One region of the Nostoc sp. CALU 1950 genome, then DNA from elsewhere that is predicted to be linked to it. Evidence: riboswitches for the same ligand, from Rfam matches in the RefSeq annotation. Region 1 holds a riboswitch; the other holds the start of a gene.
The links. A riboswitch is a leader RNA that binds a small molecule or an ion and turns the genes downstream of it on or off. The one in region 1 is predicted to bind cobalamin.

Region 1 (3,369 bases):
AATTTTTTGCATATAAAGTGTGTCGTTTGTTGATCGTTAATTTTGCGATGTGCAGAAAGAAGTTCTAACCGCAGATATCACGCAGTCAGCTGGTGTTAAAATCCAAATATTCATCACTAGCTGCGAGCGCCCAAAACAAAACTTAAATTCGTTCTTAGTACAGGATTTCACAACTTCGTAGCGAATCCTCTGCGTACCTCTGCGCTTTCCTCAGCGTCCCTACCCTGCGGGAAGGCGTTCGCGTAGCGTCTCGTAGAGAAGCGCCTATGCGTTTAAATTTCAATCCTCAATTCGCGCAAAGCAGTACTTATTAGTTAAAGTGGTGTCGGGTTGGCTACCTAATCAAGCTTGAGGGATTTTGCTTGGCAAAGTTTCTATCGATCAATTCTGTACTCCCGTTCCCCCGCACAGCGCGGAACATTCCAAATCGACACAATCCTGCACCAAACGCCAAACGCATCAGTAAAAGCGTCGGTACCTCGCGCACAGACTTGACAAAACCAGACAGTCCAAAACGCACCAATCCCTCTGGTCGAGCCACTCCTTGCCAAATCGAATCGAACCAAGAAGGAAGGGTTTCTTGAGTCCAGTCTGCCGTAATTACCTTCCCCTCAACTAATTCTGTCCCCGCCAAAAGCTCGGAAAAGCCTTCAATGCTGGAAAAAGCAGGATGAGACCACTGTTCGAGGAGTTGCCGCATTACTGGTTTCTCCCAAAAATTTAGGGGTTTTTGGCGGTCATCCCTCTGATTCCAGTCAGCTACAACCAACACTCCACCAGGCTTTAGCACCCGCATTAATTCTCTAGCAAAGACGGTTTTATCTGGCATGTGGGGGCCTGCTTCGATTGACCAGACCACATCAAAACTGGCATCTGGAAACGACAGTGCCATTGCATCATCGACCGCAAACTGGGCGTTTAGCCCTTGGGGTGTTAACTCCTGGGCACGCTTTACCTGCTGTGGGCTGATCGTAATCCCTGTGACCGCAAACCCATAATCTCGCGCTAAAATCCGGCTGCTGCCGCCAATACCACAGCCAACATCTAAGACGGTAGTGCCAGAAGGTAATTTATCTAAACCACCCCATTTAACCATTTCATGTACAAAGTCAGATTTAGCAGCCAAAAAATCCTTTCGTCGTGGCGGCGAACCGTAGTGACCGAGGTGAATGTGTTCCCCCCAATAAAACTCTACGATGCCATCAAGAGTCCATTGATCGTAGGAATTAGCGACTGTGGCTGAGGATTCATACTTGCGGGCCGTCAGGAGATAAGCCGCAATTCCAATCACCAAAATCAGAATAAAACCAATTACAGAATATAATAAAGTTGCCATTTTTTTGAACCCTTCTGTACAACTATTTGAGAGGATGTTTTAAAAGTCCTCTGGTTGGTAGCAAAACGTTTTAGATCCCCCTAAATCCCCCTTAAAAAGGGGGAATTTTAGAGACTTTGCCCCCCTTAAAAAGGGGGGTTGGGGGGATCAACAAGTGCCTAAAATTACAGCCAACCACTTTTAAAACATCCTCTGAGTTGATCTAACGGTTTACTCATTGCTGCTCGTCCCGAATTAGACGCGCGATGTCGTAATCGCCCACCAGATTCGATGCTTACGATGAGCGGAGCTAACGCAATATAAATCACCCTATACATCGAAATTGCAATGTTTTGAATATCTTGAATAATTCTCCCTTGAAGTAGACTGGGCTTGTGTTTATCTTGGAGGACAGCTGTTTGTTTGACAAAGGGATGAACAGCAGTGGGAATTTTTTCAACTCGGTGAATATAGAATTTTGGCATGATGATTAACTGAAATATTAGTCTAGTGAATTAGCAATTTTTATGCTAATTGGGAAAGCATTTGTTCAGTAGTAGAACAGGAATATGTATGTCACACACGCCATTTCTTACCTGTTTTGAACAACTTCTATTTGTTAGTTCAATACACAATATTTGCAAGCGATACTCTCATCTGGGGTAGCGATCGCAGCATCTAAAAACAAAATTTTATCCTAAATTAACCGCCTACCCTCTCATAGAAAGCTGTAATCTGTAGCGTTTTGATATGTGGGGCTATGAGAACGTAAAGCTGATTAGTTGCAGAAATTTTCATAAAGATACTTATCTGTGCCTCGCAGATGTACAAAATTACAAGTCAACTTCGGCGGGCATTCTGACTCACAAGGCAAGCCTTGATTACAGCTGCGGGACAGCGCCGGATTTACACCGGACTTTCCCCGTTTCCTCTAGCGGCTGTTCCCCACTAGAACCGAGATTCATCTGAATACTAACACAACTGTGATTTGCTTGCATAAAAATCAATGGTCGATCTATACTGGCATTCGTCATTAATCGCGGTAAGTCTCATTTTTTACCAAAGCTTGCTATAGATTTTGATCAATATCTTTCTTTAAATTGGAACTTGATGTTGTCTTTCATTGTGGTTGCTAGTGTAGGAATAATTTTCGGTGCGTACTTAGCTGAATTTGTTTCCAGCTAATAGAATTCAGAGAACTTTTGGTTATTTTTTGCTTGCATTAACCAACGGCATCCTAAAATCCCGTATGAAGAATCACACTGCGATCGCATGAAAGACCCTCTCCTAAACTTAAAATTTTTAACATGGATATAAATGAAATTCTTAAATCTTATGCTGCTGGAGCAAGAAACTTTCAAAGACTAAATCTGCAAGAAGCAGAATTAACAAATGCCAACCTCATAGGCGCAGATTTTAGCTATGCTGATTTACGTCAAACACGACTTGGTAGAACTAATCTTAGCCGAGCTTGCTTACACGAAGCAGACTTGAGTGAATCTATCCTTTGGGGCATAGATTTGAGTGAAGCAGACTTATATCGTGCTGTTCTCCGAGAAGCTGATTTAACAGGGGCAAAATTAATCAAGACACGCTTAGAAGAAACAAATTTAATCAAAGCTAGTTTATGTGGTGCTAATTTGCATGGTGCAAACTTATCTCGTTCTCTGTTATTTCAAGCAGACTTACGCCCCAGTTCTGACCAGCGTACAGATTTGGGATATGTGGTTTTGAGTTGGGCAGATTTGAGTTATGCCGACCTCAGAGCCGTTTCCATGCATCACGCCAACTTAGATAAAGCAAAATTATGTCGCGCTAATCTGTCTAAAACAATACAGTGGGGTAACTTAGCGGCGGATTTAAGTGAGGCTAGTTTGCAAGGTGCAGACTTGAGTTATGCAAATCTAGATAGTGCCATTCTGCGAAAAGCAAATCTGCAAGGTGCGGACTTAACAGGGGCAATTCTCACAAATACCGATTTCCAGGGAGCAATCATGCCTGATGGTACGGTTCATGATTGAGTGATTTGAGTAAAAACAGAATTCTTTCTTGTT
Region 2 (3,369 bases), on a different contig from region 1:
AAAGCAGTCAGTTCAAATTCCACTAATGCTTGCTCTACTCGGTCTTTAATTTCTGGCTCTGGCAAACCCAAATTACACAAACCGTAAGATATATCTTCTTCAACAGTAGAAGCTACTAATTGTTGTTCTGGATCTTGAAATACTAGTCCAACTTTCTGGCGTAAGTTACTAAGATCATTGCGATTATAACTTAACGGTTCACTACGCCAACGGACAATACCAGAATCAGGTTTATAGAGACCATTAGCTAATAAAAATAGCGTCGTTTTACCACAACCATTCTGCCCAATTAACGCACACCTTTTACCAGATGGAATCTTCAGTGTTAGACCATTCAAAGCTGATTCTTGTGTGCCTGGATAGGTGTAATATACCTGCTCAAATTCAAGTAAATATTCCTGCATTTCGCCAAAATTCTAATCCTATTAATCCTACACAGCCGCAAATTGCTTCGATGATATATCGCGCTTGGGGACGATAGCGGCGGGGATGCCAAACTCGAAATTCGCTCACAAAACCCCGTGATTGCAATCCCAGAGAAAACTGACTATATCGTTGTAAGGTTCGCTGTAATAATTGTCCGATTAGTAGTGCTAAACTTTTCATTCCACTACGCCAAGTACGGTAACCACCACGGGAATTTTGTGCCGTCCATAATTCCTCGGCTGTGTTCAATAGGATGAAAATAAACCGATACATTAGTAATAACAAATCGGTTAAAAGCACTGGAAATCGTAAGTAACGCAGAGTTTGCAATATCTCCGTGAAAGGGACGGTTAACATGAGAAAATATAAGCAAGAAACAGAGGCTAATGCTCTGGTTAAAATTCCTAATGCTTGGATACTGCCATGATGACTGATATAAATATAGAAGTGTCCGAGAGTTAATCCATACCACGAATCTAATTGTACGTTTGGCAAATCATTAATCGTAACTCCATTCACCATAAGTGCTGGCAAACTTGTCAAACAAAAAATTATGGTAAATGTTAACAATTTAAAATAAACACCAGCGGGAATTCTTGCATAGATAACTGTCCAAATACCCATCCAAAGTGCCATCAATATTTGCACTAGCGGATGGCTAGCCAGGGAAATAGCAAGAGTAGTAAATGCAAAAATTAGTTTATGCTCTGGTGGCAATCTTCGCAATCGATTGGTATAAGCTAAAGTGTCTAGTTGTAGGCTCATTCTTTAGGTTTTTGTTGTTGGGAACGTCCTTTATACAATCCAATTGCATAACCAACTACTCCCGCACCCAAAGCCGCTTGAGAAGCAAATAATAAGCTTTCTATTTCCCCACTAGCTGGTTCAAAAAATGATTTAAACCAGGGTTTATATTCGGGTTGTATTTCATTAATAGCCTCTTCTGCTTTGCCATCAGCACCGGAAAACTCCCCACCTCGCACAAATATTAACGGTGCAACTGCTAAAGCTATAACTCCTAATACCAACAGCCAGTTACTCAACCCTTTTTTAGATTGACTCATTGCCACTTCCTCGCTTGATTAATTTCAACAATTCTAATTCTTGAGGATTATAAGATTGCAGCCAGTTCCACACCAACACAGTTAGTAATCCTTCACTAATTGCTAAGGGAACTTGAGTAATGGCAAAAATTCCGGCGAACTTGGTAAATGAAGCGATAAACCCACCAACAGGTGCGGGGAAAGCTAGGGCGAGTTGGATGGAAGTGATAATGTAGGTGAGTAAATCTGCGATCGCAGCTGCTAAAAATATGGCGATTTGTTGTTTACCACCTAACTTTATTGTCAGATTATATATCCAGTAAGCTAGGAAAGGGCCAGCGATCGCCATCGAAAAAGCATTTGCCCCCAGCGTCGTCAAGCCGCCATGCGCCAGTAACAAAGCTTGAAACAACAATACTAAGCTACCCAAAACCGACATAGTAAGGGGGCCAAACAGCACCGCACCTAACCCTGTCCCTGTTGGGTGAGAACAGCTACCGGTGACAGAAGGGATTTTCAAAGCTGACAGTACAAAAGTAAAAGCACCAGCCAAGCCCAGGAGTAGTTTCAATTCCGGGTTAGCTTGAGTAATGCGAGTCAGACTACGCAATCCTAATAGAAAAAATGGTAATGCCACAATCCACCAAAAAATTGCCCACTGCACTGGCAAAAAACCTTCCATGATGTGCATGGCGTAGGCGGGTTTGGGCAAACCAATGACTAGATAAAAACTGATAACTCCCATCAGGGTTAGACTGACTAACGCCTGTTTTTTTCTTTTCATAATCTGTACCTCGCAGATTTATGTAAACGAATTGATTCTAACCGGCGGGCATCCTGACTCACCTAATTTTGGTTCACAGTTGCGGGACAGCGCCGGATTTACACCGGACTTTCCCCCTTGCGTCCGATGGCTGCTTCCCATCAGAACCGATTTGAGTAACTATATCACCATTACCAATTTTGAGCAGCGATTTTTTACCAGGTATTCACAAAGCGTAGTTTATAACTGGTCGGCTGTAATTTTAGGCACTTCTTGATCCCCCTAACCCCCTTAAAAAGAGCTACGGTGTACACACAAGTCTGATAACCTTATCCCGTATCGTTCTGATCCCCCCTAACCCCCCTTAAAAAGGGGGGAACTAGAATCAAAGTCCCCCTTTTTAAGGGGGATTTAGGGGGATCGACAAGTGCCTAAAATTACAGCCAACCACTTTTAAAACATCCTCTAAGAAACATCAACACTTGATTACGTTGATCTTAATAGCAGCATCTAATACCAATTTGAAAAAAGAATGTGATAAATAAACCATTTGTAGAGACGCGATTCATCGCGTCTTTACCCAAGGATGTGTTGCAATCATTAATTGAATTGGTATATAGCAATCCGATAGCGAAGCGGTAGCGAGTCATCGAGCGTCTTTGATTTCTGAATCACTCGTAGAGGTAAGGGACTGGGGATTGGGGAACTCGGGGCCCCCTCTGGGGATTAGGGGCAATGGGGACTGGGAAGAAGGAATAAAGGTGTACTGAGTTTTATTCAAAAATCAAATAGTAATCCTATAAGAAGTCATTTATAAAGTAAAAGTAAAGATAAAGTCGAATTTAATCAGCAAAATACCTAATTGCTTTCTCAAAATGCCTGATTGCTTAATCAAAAAGCTTAAATGCTTTTTCATTTCAGTGGATTCAGCAAGTAAAAAGGCATTTTGCTTAATCAAAAAGCTTAAATGCTTTCTCATTTCGGTAGATTCAGCAAGCAAAAAGGCATATTGCTTTCTCAAAATGCTTGATTGCTTTCTCATTTCAGTAATTCACGTATTCATTTTGGTATATTGTTGAGCCGATCGCCTTTGATTCATTCAGCAAGAATTTTGCAACGGCTTACTGCTGTCTCTAC

Region 2: linked by a shared signal. The riboswitch ahead of ABF638_RS08525 (energy-coupling factor ABC transporter permease) and the one ahead of ABF638_RS22300 (hypothetical protein) in region 1 are both predicted to bind cobalamin.

Annotation. Positions count from the first base shown of each region.
Region 1 covers NZ_JBDNJQ010000088.1:1,681-5,049, forward strand. Annotated here, with positions in the region: gene cobW (cobalamin biosynthesis protein CobW) at 1-12, opposite strand, end outside; gene ABF638_RS22295 (methyltransferase domain-containing protein) at 335-1,336, opposite strand; gene ABF638_RS22300 (hypothetical protein) at 1,501-1,800, opposite strand; cobalamin riboswitch at 2,147-2,289, opposite strand; gene hetL (heterocyst differentiation pentapeptide repeat protein HetL) at 2,623-3,336, shown strand; gene hpsP (hormogonium polysaccharide biosynthesis glycosyltransferase HpsP) at 3,368-3,369, opposite strand, start outside.
Region 2 covers NZ_JBDNJQ010000020.1:47,947-51,315, reverse strand. Annotated here, with positions in the region: gene ABF638_RS08540 (energy-coupling factor ABC transporter ATP-binding protein) at 1-404, opposite strand, end outside; gene cbiQ (cobalt ECF transporter T component CbiQ) at 385-1,191, opposite strand; gene ABF638_RS08530 (energy-coupling factor ABC transporter substrate-binding protein) at 1,188-1,490, opposite strand; gene ABF638_RS08525 (energy-coupling factor ABC transporter permease) at 1,477-2,253, opposite strand; cobalamin riboswitch at 2,280-2,419, opposite strand.